3 regions of the Streptomyces sp. NPDC004435 genome follow, and region 2 is predicted to be linked to each of the others. Evidence: predicted binding sites of a transcription regulator. Region 2 holds the regulator's gene; each other region holds the start of a gene.

Region 1 (4,621 bases), on a different contig from region 2:
GTTGTACAGCTCGGAGGTCCGTCCGGTCGCGAAGTCGTGGACGGTGGCGGCACCGCCCCAGGAGTCGCGGCAGACGAACACGTCCCCGGACCCGTACCACTCCTCCGGTTCGCAGCTCGGCGCGTAGGCGATGCGGCCGCCGCTCAGGCCGTGCCAGCGGACCTGCCGGGGGCCGGACACCTGCACGCCGGTTCCGGCACCCACGACCCTTCCGTAGACCGGCGCCTCGGGGTCGGCCGGAGCCGGGACCGTCACCTCGTACGGTGCCGTGTCGGCCGCCGTCGCGGCCGGGGCGGTGACGGCCGCGAGGCCGGTGAGAGCCAGGGTCGCGCTCAGGGCGAGCGCGACGGTTCTTCGTACGGACAAAGAAGGGGTCCCCTCGTGCGGATCGTCGGTGGCGGCAGACGACGCGGGGGCACGCGGGACCGTGGCACGACGGCCACCGACGTCTCGCGCGGGCGCCGGCCCGATGCCCCCACCTGCCGGCTGGCGTGATCGTACAACTGGCCGAATCTAGACGGGAAGCGGAGGAGGCCCGTCCGGCCCTGGAGCCGAAATCGCGGGCGTGGTCCGGCCCCGGCACCTACCCTGCCCCCATGCGCATCCACAGGACCTCGTACGTCTGTCTGCCCTGCCGGGCCTCGTACAAGCAGGGGCGGGAGCACGGTGCCGAGCGGAAGTGTCCGCGGTGCGGGGAGCCGATGACCGGCGTGGGGTCGGCCTTCCAGCCTCCTCGGCGGAACGACACCGAGGGGTGGCGGGTGCTGTCGGTGCTGCTGCACGCGGGGGTGCGGTTCCACACGAGCTGCTGTCAGGGGTGCGGGCCCGGCTACCGGCCGCGGACGCTCGCCGAGGTGAAGGCGCGCGTCGCGCTGGCCCGGCGGACCGGGGAGCCGCTCGCCGAGGTCCTCGTACGGCCCGTGGTCTGAGCGTCCGGGAGAACGCGCCGAGGGCGGCACCCCCCTGCTGGGGAGTGCCGCCCTCGGCGTTCGCTTTCAGCTCGCGATCAGCTCGCGCGCCGCGATGAACCGCTGATCCCTTCGGGATCAGAAGTCCATGTCACCGCCCGGCATGCCGCCGCCGGCCGGCGCGGCGGTCTTCTCCGGCTTGTCGGCGATGACGGCCTCGGTGGTGAGGAAGAGCGCGGCGATCGACGCGGCGTTCTGCAGCGCGGAGCGCGTCACCTTGGCCGGGTCGATGATGCCCTCGGCGACCAGGTCGACGTACTCGCCGGTCGCGGCGTTGAGGCCGTGACCCGGGGTGAGGTTGCGGACCTTCTCGACCACGACGCCGCCCTCGAGGCCGGCGTTGACCGCGATCTGCTTGATCGGGGCCTCCAGGGCGAGCTTGACGATCGCGGCACCGGTGGCCTCGTCGCCGTCCAGCTCCAGCTTCTCGAAGACGCTGGAGGCCTGGAGCAGGGCCACGCCGCCGCCGGCGACGATGCCCTCCTCGACGGCCGCCTTGGCGTTGCGCACGGCGTCCTCGATGCGGTGCTTGCGCTCCTTGAGCTCGACCTCGGTCGCGGCACCGGCCTTGATGACCGCCACGCCGCCGGCGAGCTTCGCGAGGCGCTCCTGGAGCTTCTCGCGGTCGTAGTCGGAGTCGCTGTTCTCGATCTCGGCGCGGATCTGGTTCACGCGGCCCGCGACCTGCTCGCTGTCACCGGCACCGTCGACGATGGTGGTCTCGTCCTTGGTGATGACGACCTTGCGGGCGCGGCCCAGCAGGTCGAGACCGGCCGACTCCAGCTTGAGGCCGACCTCCTCGGAGATGACCGTGCCGCCGGTGAGGATGGCGATGTCCTGGAGCATGGCCTTGCGGCGGTCGCCGAAGCCCGGGGCCTTGACCGCGACGGAGCGGAAGGTGCCGCGGATCTTGTTGACGACCAGCGTCGACAGGGCCTCGCCCTCGACGTCCTCGGCGATGATCAGCAGCGGCTTGCCCGACTGCATGACCTTCTCCAGGAGCGGGAGGAGGTCCTTCACGGAGGAGATCTTGGAGTTGACGATGAGGATGTACGGGTCCTCGAGCGCGGCCTCCATGCGCTCCATGTCGGTCGCGAAGTACGCCGAGATGTAGCCCTTGTCGAAGCGCATGCCCTCGGTGAGCTCGAGCTCCAGACCGAAGGTCTGCGACTCCTCGACGGTGATGACGCCTTCCTTGCCGACCTTGTCCATGGCCTCGGCGATGAGCTCGCCGATCTGGGTGTCGGCGGCGGAGATGGAGGCGGTGGAGGCGATCTGCTCCTTCGTCTCGACCTCCTTCGCCTGGTCGAGCAGGGCGCCGGAGACGGCCTCGACGGCCTTCTCGATGCCGCGCTTGAGGGCCATCGGGTTGGCACCGGCGGCGACGTTGCGGAGGCCCTCGCGGACGAGCGCCTGGGCGAGGACGGTGGCGGTGGTCGTACCGTCGCCGGCGACGTCGTCCGTCTTCTTGGCGACTTCCTTGACCAGCTCGGCGCCGATCTTCTCGTACGGGTCCTCGAGCTCGATCTCCTTGGCGATGGAGACACCATCGTTGGTGATCGTGGGGGCGCCCCACTTCTTCTCGAGGACGACGTTGCGACCCTTGGGGCCGAGGGTGACCTTGACGGCGTCAGCGAGCTGGTTCATGCCGCGCTCGAGACCGCGCCGGGCCTCCTCGTCGAACGCGATGATCTTGGCCATGTGAAGTGGTCCTCCCGGACATGGGGTGGATAACGCTCCAGGACCGCGCCGACGCCCGCGACGGACGGCCTCCGCACTCCGCGTGGTTCCTTGCCCCACACGGCCGGCGGCCTCGTCATGCCCGGTCCTCGTAGCACTCTCACCTTCCGAGTGCTAACGCCAATGATTAGCACTCGACCCATGCGAGTGCAAGCGACTCTCAAGGATCAGACCCGTCGGCGGCAGGTGTCCGGGAACGCGTGAGGGGCCCGCATCCCCCGGGGGATGCGGGCCCCTCGACGACGAGACGTCGGTGGCCGATCGCGCCGCGCCTCAGGCGGTCACCTTGACCATGTCCGCCTGCGGACCCTTCTGACCCTGCGAGATCTCGAACTCGACTCGCTGGCCCTCTTCGAGGCTGCGGTACCCATCCATCTGGATGGCGCTGTAGTGGACGAAAACATCCGCACCACCGTCGACCGCGATGAAGCCGTAGCCCTTCTCCGCGTTGAACCACTTGACGGTGCCCTGAGCCATGCCTAACTCCCCTATTACGTACTGGCCCTTGAGCGGATCCGCACTTCACGAACCCGGGTCAGAACCTGCGCCGGAACGCGTCGACCGCCGCTGAATGTATCTGTCCAACTGCCCTCTGCAACAGGGCAATCCACCGGGAATTCTCGGCGGAGCGGAAAGGGGAATCCGGAAGAAATACTTGAATTGCGGGGCAAGTCGGGCCGGGCGAAAGGCACATAAGGGGCAGAGTGTGCGCGCTTTCCGGCCGCCGGTTGTCGCATTCTTGTCAGGTCCCGGGCCGGGCTCATATGCGCCTGGCATGAGCGGCGGAGGGGACTTCCCCAACTCTACCGCGCTCAACCATGCAGAATTGCCCCCTCCGCTTTCTCTCGCGGAAGGGGCAATTCAGTGAGGACGGGCAGGGCTCGGGTCGAGCCCGGGGAGATCAGCAGCCGCCGGCGACCGCGGGGATGATCGAGACGCCCGCGCCGTCCGGGGTGGCGGTCTCCAGGCCCTGCTCGAAGCGGACGTCGTCGTCGTTCACGTAGACGTTCACGAAGCGGCGCAGCTTGCCCTGGTCGTCCAGGACGCGGGCGGCGATGCCAGTGTGGTTCTTCTCCAGGTCGGCGATGACCTCGGCGAGGGTCGCGCCCTCGGCGGCGACCTCGGACTGCCCGCCGGTGTAGGTGCGGAGGATGGTGGGGATGCGGACGTTCACGGCCATGGTGTCTTCGGGACCTTTCAGTGGGCCAGGCCCGCGTCGCGGAACGCGTCCAGGCTCGGGCGGATGGTGGCGGTCGCCTGAGAGCTGTCGGCCACGGCGTCCAGGGTCTTGAGGCCGTCGCCGGTGTTGAGGACGACGGTGGTGAGGTTCGGGTCGATGACGCCGTTCTCGACGAGCTTGCGCGTCACGCCGACGGTCACGCCGCCCGCGGTCTCCGCGAAGACGCCCTCGGTCCGGGCGAGCAGCTTGATCGCGTCCACGACCTGCTCGTCGTTCACGTCCTCCACGGCGCCGCCGGTGCGGCGGGCGATGTCGAGGACGTAGGGGCCGTCGGCCGGGTTGCCGATCGCGAGGGACTTGGCGATGGTGTTCGGCTTCTGCGGGCGGACCACGTCGTGCCCGGCCTTGAAGGCGGCGGAGACCGGCGAGCAGCCCTCGGCCTGGGCGCCGAAGATCTTGTACGGCTTGTCCTCGACCAGGCCCAGCTTGATGAGCTCCTGGAGCCCCTTGTCGATCTTGGTGAGCTGGGAGCCGGAGGCGATCGGGATGACGAGCTGGTCCGGGATGACCCAGCCGAGCTGCTCGCAGATCTCGTACGCGAGCGTCTTGGAGCCCTCGCCGTAGTACGGGCGGAGGTTGACGTTGACGAAGCCCCAGCCCTCGCCGAGCGGGTCGCCGATGAGCTCCGAGCAGAAGCGGTTGACGTCGTCGTAGTTGCCCTCGATGGCGACCA
Region 2 (4,621 bases):
CGTCACCGTGCCCGCCTCGCAGCGGATCACGGCCCCGCAGAAGCCCGTCGAGACCTCCTCGACCACCAGGTCCGGCTCGGCGGGGACCTCGGGGGCGGGGGCCTGCTTCTTCCACCGAGGCGTCAGGTCCGGGTCGTAGCTGCGCATTTCGGGGACGCTACGACACCTGGAAGCGGCGTGCCAGTTCATCGCGCTGGCGTCGGACGAAAGCCGCGTCGACGACCGCCCCGTGGCCGGGGACGTAGAGGGCGTCCTCGCCGCCGAGGGCGAGGAGGCGGTCGAGGGCGTCGGGCCAGCGGGTGCCGATCGCGTCGGGGCCGGCCTGGGGTGCGCCGGACTCCTCGACCAGATCGCCGCAGAACACGGTCTCGCGCTCGCCCGGCACCAGCAGGGCCAGGTCGTGGCCGGTGTGGCCGGGGCCCACGTTGGCGAGGAGGACCTGCCGGTCGCCCAGGTCGAGGGTCCACTCGCCGGTCACGGTGCGACGCGGGGCCACCAGCGCCTCCGTCGCCTCCGCCGCGGCCCGCTCGTCGGCCCCGTGCCGCACCGCGTCCTCGTACAGCTCCGCGCGGGTCCTGGCGGAGGCGAGGAGCTCGTCGGTGCCGACCGCGCCGAAGACCTCCGCGCCGGCGAAGGCGGCGGTGCCGAGGACGTGGTCGAAGTGGGGATGGCCGAGTGCGATGTGCGTCACGTGACGCCCGCCGGCGATCGCCTCCGCCTGGGCCCGGATCGCGGCGCCCTCGGCGAGCGAGGAGCCCGTGTCGTACAGGAGCACCGCCCCTTCCCCCACGACCAGTCCGGTCGTCGCGTCCCAGCCGGGGAGCCGTCGCCGGCCCACTCCCGCCGCGAGCCGTTCCCATCCCTGAGCCGCCCAGACGGCCTCGTCGATGTGCATGCCACCGACGCTAGCGGGTCCGCCTCCTTGCCAGGAGCGACGGGCCCGGCCGTACACTGGCCGGGGGTTTCCTGGCACTCGGGCAGGGCGAGTGCCAAAAGCGGAGCAACCGGAACGGCTGGAGCGGGAGGTGTGCGCGTGCTGAGCGAACGCAGACTCGAGGTGCTGCGCGCCATCGTCCAGGACTACGTCGGGACGGAGGAACCGGTCGGTTCCAAGGCGCTCACCGAGCGCCACAAGCTCGGCGTGTCCCCCGCCACCGTGCGCAACGACATGGCGGTGCTGGAGGAGGAGGGGTACATCGCCCAGCCCCACACCAGCGCGGGCCGGATCCCCACCGACAAGGGCTACCGGCTCTTCGTGGACCGGCTGGCCGGCGTCAAGCCGCTCTCCACCCCCGAGCGGCGCGCCATCCACAACTTCCTCGACGGCGCCGTGGACCTCGACGACGTCGTGGGCCGTACGGTGCGGCTGCTCGCGCAGCTGACCCGGCAGGTCGCCGTCGTGCAGTACCCGTCGCTGACCCGCTCCTCGATCCGGCACGTCGAGCTGCTGTCGCTGGCCCCGGCCCGGCTGATGCTCGTCCTGATCACGGACACCGGGCGGGTCGAGCAGCGGGTGATCGACTGTCCGGCGCCCTTCGGCGAGACCTCCCTCGCCGATCTGCGGGCCCGGCTCAACAGCCGGGTCGGAGGCCGTCGCTTCGCCGACGTGCCGCAGCTGGTGCAGGACCTCCCCGAGTCCTTCGAGGAGCCCGAGGACCGAGCCACGGTCTCGACCGTGCTCGCGACCCTCCTGGAGACGCTCGTGGAGGAGCACGAGGAGCGGCTGATGATCGGCGGCACCGCCAATCTCACCCGCTTCGGACACGACTTCCCCCTGACGATCAGGCCCGTCCTGGAGGCACTCGAGGAGCAGGTCGTGCTCCTCAAGCTGCTCGGCGAGGTCAAGGAATCGGGCATGACCGTACGCATCGGGCACGAGAACGCCTACGAGGGGCTGAACTCCACGTCCGTCGTCTCGGTCGGCTACGGTTCGGGCGGCGAGGCAGTCGCCAAACTCGGCGTGGTCGGACCGACCCGCATGGACTACCCCGGAACGATGGGAGCGGTACGCGCAGTGGCACGTTACGTCGGACAGATCCTGGCGGAGTCGTAAGTGGCCACGGACTACTACGCCACACTCGGCGTACGCCGCGACGCGTCCCAGGACGAGATCAAGAAGGCCTTCCGGCGCCTCGCCCGCGAGCTTCACCCGGACGTCAATCCGGACCCGAAGACGCAGGAGCGGTTCAAGGAGATCAACGCCGCCTACGAGGTGCTGTCGGACCCGCAGAAGAAGCAGGTCTACGACCTCGGCGGCGACCCGCTCTCCGCCTCCGGCGGCATGGGCGGCGGAGGCGGCTTCGGAGCCGGTGGCTTCGGCAACTTCTCCGACATCATGGACGCCTTCTTCGGCACGGCCGGGCAGCGCGGGCCGCGCTCGCGGACCCGGCGCGGCCAGGACGCCATGATCCGCCTGGAGATCGACCTCAACGAGGCGGCCTTCGGCACCACCAAGGACATCCAGGTCGACACGGCCGTCGTCTGCACCACCTGTTCGGGTGAGGGTGCCGCCCCCGGCACCTCCGCACAGACCTGCGACATGTGTCACGGCCGCGGCGAGGTCTCCCAGGTCACCCGGTCGTTCCTCGGCCAGGTCATGACCTCCCGGCCCTGCCCCCAGTGCCAGGGCTTCGGCACCGTCGTCCCGACCGCGTGCCCCGAGTGCGCGGGCGACGGGCGGGTGCGGTCGCGCCGCACGCTGACGGTGAAGATCCCGGCCGGTGTCGACAACGGCACCCGGATCCAGCTCGCGGGCGAGGGCGAGGTCGGCCCCGGTGGCGGCCCCGCCGGCGACCTGTACGTCGAGATCCAGGAGACCCCGCACGAGGTCTTCCAGCGGCGCGGCGACGACCTGCACTGCACGGTCACCCTCCCGATGACGGCGGCGGCGCTCGGCACGAAGGTGCAGCTGCAGACGCTCGACGGGCTGGAGGAGATCGACATCCGCCCGGGCACCCAGTCGGGCCAGTCGGTCCCGCTGCACGGCCGGGGCATCACGCACCTGCGGGGCAACGGCCGCGGCGACCTGATCGTCCACGTCGAGGTCCAGACCCCGAGCAAGCTCGACCCCGAGCAGGAGCGCCTCCTGCGCGAACTGGCCAAGCTGCGCGGCGAGGAGCGCCCCACGGGCCAGTTCCAGCCGGGCCAGCAGGGGCTGTTCTCGCGGCTGAAGGACGCGTTCAACGGGCGCTGAGCGGGTGGTCCGTGTGCCGGGGGTCCAGGGGTTGTCTCCCGGGTCGGCACAGTCAGCCTGGCCAGTAGGGGCTGTTCTCGCGGCTGAAGGACGCGTTCAACGGGCGATGGGCCCTGGAGGGGGATGACCCCTGTGTGTGAGAGGGGCGGCACTCTGAGTGCCGCCCCTTTCCCTTGGGCGGGAAGGGGCATGACACGATGCCCATATGTCCACCACCGCGCTGAACGATCTCTTCCGGTACCCGATCGTGCAGGCCCCCATGGCCGGTGGCGCTTCCAGTCCCGCGCTCGTCGGAGCCGTCTGCGAGGCGGGCGCGCTCGGCTTCCTCGCCGCCGGGTACAAGACGGCCGGCGGCCTCTACCAGGAGATCAAGCAGGTCCGCGGACTGACCGGACAGCCCTTCGGCGTCAACGTCTTCATGCCCCAGACCGGCCCCTCGGTGGACCCCGCGGCCGTCGAGGTCTACCGCCACCAGCTCGCCGGGGAGGCCGGCTGGTACGAGACGCCGCTCGGCGAGACCGACGACGGCCGCGACGACGGGTACGAGTCCAAGCTGGCGATCCTCCTGGACGACCCGGTCCCCGTCGTCTCGTTCACCTTCGGCTGCCCGAAGCAGGAGACCCTCCAGGCGTTCGCCCGCGCCGGTACGTACACGATCGTCACCGTCACCTCGGCCGCGGAGGCCCGTACGGCTCAGGCGGCCGGCGCCGACGCGCTGTGCGTCCAGGGCACGGAGGCGGGCGGCCACCAGGGCACCTACCGCGACGACCCGGCCGACGAGCAGCCCGGCACCGGCCTCCTCGCGCTCCTCACCCTGGTCCGGGAGGCCACGGCGCTGCCGCTCGTCGCCGCGGGCGGCCTGATGCGCGGCGCGCAGATCGCCGCGGTCCTCGCCGCGGGGGCCTCCGCCGCCCAGTTCGGCACCGCCTTCCTCGTCTGCCCCGAGTCCGGCGCGCACCCGCTGCACAAGCGGGCCCTGACCGACCCGCTGTTCAACCGCACCGCCCTCACCCGGGCGTTCTCCGGCCGGCCGGCCCGCGGGCTCGTCAACCGCTTCATGCGCGAGCACGGCCCGTACGCCCCCGCCGGCTACCCCGAGATCCACCACCTCACCGCCCCGCTGCGGAAGGCCGCCGCCACCGCGGGCGACGCCCAGGGCATGGCCCTGTGGGCGGGCCAGGGCCACCGGCTGGCCCGTGAGCTGCCCGCCGGGGAGCTCGTCGAGGTGCTCGCCGCCGAACTCGACACCGCCCTCACCGAACTCGCCGACCCGGCCACCAGGAGTGCCTCATGACCGCCCCCGTCTTCGTCGTCGACGCCGTCCCCGGCGCCGGCACCTTCGTCCTGGAGGGGCCCGAGGGGCGGCACGCCGTCTCCGTGAAGCGGCTCCAGGCCGGCGAGGAGCTCGTCCTCACCGACGGCCGGGGC
Region 3 (4,621 bases), on a different contig from region 2:
CGCATCGGCCGCCGGGTCGTCGAACTCCTCCGCCCCTTCGACGTGGAGGTGCTGCTGTACGACCCGTACCTGAGGGAGCCGCCGCCCGGCGCGTCCCTCGCCGGCCTGGACGAACTCTGCTCCCGCAGCTCGGTCGTCTCGGTGCACGCGCCCCAACTCCCCTCCACGTACCGCATGATCGGGGCCCGCCAGCTCGCCGCCCTGCCCGACGGCGCCACCCTGATCAACACCTCCCGGGGCTCCCTGATCGACGAGGACGCCCTCCTCCCCCACCTGACCACGGGCCGCCTCCACGCGGTCCTCGACGTGACCGACCCCGAACTCCCGCCCCCGGACTCCCCCCTCTACGCCCTCCCCAACGTCCTGCTCACGCCGCACATCGCCGGCTCCCTCGGCAACGAGCTGCACCGCATGACCGACCAGGCGCTGGACGAGATCGCCCGCTACACCCGCGGCGAACCCTTCGCGGAGGAGGTCAGGGCCGCCGACCTGACGCACTCGGCCTAGACCGGCCTAGACTGGAGGGGTCCATCCGCGGCTTCGCCCCGTCGGAGGCGGCCATGACCTTCGTGCAGATCATCGATTGCAGGACGAGCCGGGTCGAGGAACTGAACCGGCTCATGGACCGGTGGGTCGAACAGACCCGGGGGAAACGCACCGCCACCCACAGCATCGTCGGGACCGACCGGTCCGACGCCCAGCACGTCGTGGAGATCGTGGAGTTCCCCTCATACGCCGTGGCCATGCGCAACTCTCAGCTCCCGGAGACCGACCGGATCTTCCGGGAGATGGTCGCCCTCTGTGACGAGATGCCGACCTTCACCGACCTGGACGTGGTCCGGGACGAGGCGCTGTACAAGGCGAACGCGCGGCAGATGTTCGAGCAGATGGCCAACGGTTCCGACCTGGCCCTGCTCGACACCCTGCTCGCCGAGGGCTATCACGACCACGATCCGACGAACCCGGTGGACACCATCGGGATGGACGCGGTCCGGCGCGAGGTGGAGCAGTGGCGCGCGGGCTTCGACTTCGCCTTCACCGTCGAGGACCAGCTCGCCGACGGTGACCGGGTGTGCACCCGGTGGAGCTGGAAGGGCAACCACGTCGGCGACTTCATGGGCCTCCAGCCGACCGGCATGGAGGTCACCATGACCGGCACCACCATCCACCGCTTCCGCGAGGACGGGAAGATCGCCGAGGGCTGGTGGCAGTACGACCTGCTCGGACTGATGGGGCAGCTCGGGGCGGTGGAGGCGTAGGAACGCCGCCTCCGCGACGCGGCGAGACGCACCGAGGCCCGGTGCTCCCGCGACGGGAGCACCGGGCCTCGGTGGTTCAGTCAGTGGCCTCAGTGGGAGTGGCCGTGACCGTGGCCGTGACCGTGGTCAGCCGGCTCCTCCTCCTTCTTCTCCACCACGAGGGTCTCGGTGGTGAGGAGCAGGGAGGCGATGGAGGCGGCGTTCTCCAGGGCGGAGCGGGTGACCTTCACCGGGTCGATGACGCCGGCCTTGACCAGGTCGCCGTACTCGCCGGTGGCGGCGTTGAAGCCCTGGCCCTTGTCGAGCTCGGAGACCTTGGAGGTGATGACGTAGCCCTCCAGGCCGGCGTTCTCGGCGATCCAGCGCAGCGGCTCGACGGCGGCGCGGCGGACGACGGAGACGCCCGTGGCCTCGTCGCCGGTCTTGCCGAGGTTGTCGTCCAGGACCTTGACGGCGTGGACGAGCGCGGAGCCACCACCGGAGACGATGCCCTCCTCGACCGCGGCGCGGGTCGCGGAGATGGCGTCCTCCAGACGGTGCTTCTTCTCCTTCAGCTCCACCTCGGTGGCGGCGCCGACCTTGATCACGCACACGCCGCCGGCCAGCTTCGCGAGGCGCTCCTGGAGCTTCTCGCGGTCCCAGTCGGAGTCCGTGGACTCGATCTCGGCCTTGATCTGCGCGACGCGGCCCACGACGTCCTCGGACTTGCCGCCACCGTCGACGATGGTGGTGTCGTCCTTGGAGACGGTCACGCGGCGGGCGGTGCCCAGCACGTCCAGACCGGCCTGGTCGAGCTTGAGGCCGACCTCCTCGGCGATGACGGTGGCACCGGTGAGGGTGGCCATGTCCTGGAGCATCGCCTTGCGGCGGTCGCCGAAGCCGGGCGCCTTGACGGCGACGGCGTTGAAGGTGCCGCGGATCTTGTTGACGACGAGGGTGGAGAGCGCCTCGCCCTCGACGTCCTCGGCGATGATCAGCAGCGGCTTGGAGCCACCGCCCTGGATGACCTTCTCCAGGAGGGGCAGCAGGTCCTGGATGGAGGAGATCTTGCCCTGGTTGATCAGGATGTACGGGTCGTCGAGGACGGCCTCCATACGCTCCTGGTCGGAGACCATGTACGGCGAGAGGTAGCCCTTGTCGAAGGCCATGCCCTCGGTGAACTCCAGCTCCAGGCCGAAGGTGTTGGACTCCTCGACGGTGATGACACCGTCCTTGCCGACCTTGTCCATCGCCTCGGCGATGAGCTCGCCGACCTGCTGGTCCTGCGCGGAGAGCGCGGCGACGGCGGCGATGTCGGACTTGTCGTCGATCGGGCGCGCGGTGGCGAGCAGCTCGTCGGAGACGGCCTTGACCGCGGCGTCGATGCCCTTCTTGAGGGCGGCCGGGGAGGCGCCGGCGGCGACGTTGCGCAGACCCTCGCGGACGAGCGCCTGGGCGAGCACGGTGGCGGTGGTGGTGCCGTCACCCGCGATGTCGTTGGTCTTGGTCGCCACCTCCTTGACGAGCTGGGCGCCGAGGTTCTCGTACGGGTCGTCGATCTCGACCTCGCGGGCGATCGTGACACCGTCGTTGGTGATGGTGGGGGCGCCGAACTTCTTGTCGATGACGACGTTGCGGCCCTTGGGGCCGATCGTCACCTTCACCGTGTCGGCCAGCTTGTTGACGCCGCGCTCAAGGGCGCGACGGGCGTCCTCGTCGAACTTCAGGATCTTCGCCATGGGAGCGGTTCAGCCCTCTCGGAAATCGTGTGGGAAAAACGAACCGCGCCCCTGGACGCCCAAGAGATCAAGGGGTCAGGGGCGCGGTCAAAGCAGGTACGTCGTCTTACTTCTCGATGATCGCGAGCACGTCGCGGGCCGAGAGGACGAGGTACTCGTCGCCGTTGTACTTCACCTCGGTGCCGCCGTACTTGCTGTAGAGCACGACGTCGCCGACCTTGACGTCGAGCGGCAGGCGCTCGCCGTTCTCGAAGCGGCCCGGGCCCACGGCGAGGACGGCGCCCTCCTGGGGCTTCTCCTTCGCGGTGTCCGGAATGACCAGGCCCGAGGCCGTGGTCTGCTCGGCGTCGAGCGGCTGGACCACGATGCGGTCCTCGAGCGGCTTGATGGCAACCTTGGAGCTGACGGTCGTCACGATCCGACCTCCCCCTTCGGAGATCTCGCGGGGTTAACTGTCTGGGGTGGCGACCAGGTGGATCCGTCGTCGCGGGTGCCGGACCTGCCCGTCGCTGTGTTGGCACTCTCCAGTGGGGAGTGCCAGAGCCGAGACTATGACCGCGATTAGCACTCGGTCAAGCGGAGTGCCAATTCCTCACTCCGTGGCGGCCTCCGCGCGGACGGCGGAGCCGGCCGGGTCCCGGTCGCCGACGCTCTCGACCGCCTTGCGGCCGAGGCGTTCGAGCGGGTCGACGGCGGAGGCGCAGCCGGTGAGGGCGAGGAGCAGGACGGCGAGCACGAGGGGGCGGAGCCGGGTCATACGTAGTCCTCCAGCTTGCCGACCGCGTAGCCCTTCGACGTGATCACGTTCATCACCCGGCGGATCATGTCCGGCATGCTGCCCTTCCAATCCTCCTCGCCGCGGAAGTGGGTGAGGACGATGTCGCCGGGGTGCAGGTCGCGGTCCCACTCGCGCCACTCCATGTGGTCGGGGAACGCCTCGGAGGCCCAGAGCGGTACGGCCTTGACGCCGCAGGACCTGGCGGCGCGCAGGGTGTTCTCGTTGTAGTTGCCGTACGGGGGCCGGAAGAGCTCGGGGCGCTTGCCGTACTTCTTCTCGATGACGTCCTGCATGCCGCAGATCTCGCGCTTCTGGCGCGCGTAGGAGAGTCCGGGCAGGTACTTGTGGTTGAGGGTGTGGTTGTGGAGGGCGACCCCGCCCGGCTGCGACTTCTGCATCTTCGCGAAGTAGGCGTAGTCGTCGCTGACGACGTAGTCGCTGAGGAAGGCGCTGTACGGGATCTTCAGGTCGCTCATCATCCGGATGAGCTCGGGGTCCTTCTCGGATCCGTCGTCGATGGTGAGGAAAACGACCTTCTCCTTGGTGGGGACGGTGGTGAAGACGGGCGGCAGTCCCTCGCCGTCGGTCTCGAACCCCTTCCGGGTGGTGATCTTCGGCTTGGTCCTGGGCGGTGCGGGCGCTTCGAGGGGGGTCAGCTTGAGGCCCCACTTCTTCGCGGCGGCGGCCCGGGCGGCCCGCCGCTCGGCCAGAGCGGCCTTCTTCTCCGCGGCGAGCCGGGCCGCGGCCTGCGCCGCTGTCTGGGCCGGGGCCTGCTGGCCGGCGGCGGGGGCGGGAGCGCCGGAGGCCCCGGGCTCGGAACCGCCCGCGCAGGCGGCGGTGGAGGTGAGCGCGGCGACGAGGAGCGC

Evidence for each region. The regulator HrcA, encoded in region 2, represses chaperone genes, less so after heat shock. The targets are predictions, from matches to a motif close to TTNGCACTCNGNNNNNCNGAGTGCNAA.
Region 1: groL (chaperonin GroEL) is a predicted target of HrcA. The motif match lies at 2,836-2,862, and genes of this name have one in related genera.
Region 3: groL (chaperonin GroEL) is a predicted target of HrcA. The motif match lies at 2,987-3,013, and genes of this name have one in related genera.

What each region holds. Positions count from the first base shown of each region.
Region 1 covers NZ_JBIAMB010000022.1:118,198-122,818, reverse strand. Annotated here, with positions in the region: gene ACFYT9_RS32155 (FG-GAP-like repeat-containing protein) at 1-366, opposite strand, end outside; gene ACFYT9_RS32150 (deoxyxylulose-5-phosphate synthase) at 597-929, shown strand; gene groL (chaperonin GroEL) at 1,047-2,669, opposite strand; gene ACFYT9_RS32140 (cold-shock protein) at 2,982-3,185, opposite strand; gene ACFYT9_RS32135 (MoaD/ThiS family protein) at 3,610-3,888, opposite strand; gene thrC (threonine synthase) at 3,906-4,621, opposite strand, start outside.
Region 2 covers NZ_JBIAMB010000001.1:459,517-464,137, forward strand. Annotated here, with positions in the region: gene ACFYT9_RS01955 (DUF3097 domain-containing protein) at 1-147, opposite strand, end outside; gene ACFYT9_RS01960 (MBL fold metallo-hydrolase) at 158-895, opposite strand; gene hrcA (heat-inducible transcriptional repressor HrcA) at 1,034-2,053, shown strand; gene dnaJ (molecular chaperone DnaJ) at 2,054-3,193, shown strand; gene ACFYT9_RS01975 (nitronate monooxygenase) at 3,399-4,487, shown strand; gene ACFYT9_RS01980 (16S rRNA (uracil(1498)-N(3))-methyltransferase) at 4,484-4,621, shown strand, end outside.
Region 3 covers NZ_JBIAMB010000004.1:283,787-288,407, reverse strand. Annotated here, with positions in the region: gene ACFYT9_RS09325 (hydroxyacid dehydrogenase) at 1-507, shown strand, start outside; gene ACFYT9_RS09320 (ester cyclase) at 561-1,259, shown strand; gene groL (chaperonin GroEL) at 1,349-2,977, opposite strand; gene groES (co-chaperone GroES) at 3,084-3,392, opposite strand; gene ACFYT9_RS09305 (hypothetical protein) at 3,570-3,734, opposite strand; gene ACFYT9_RS09300 (polysaccharide deacetylase family protein) at 3,731-4,621, opposite strand, start outside.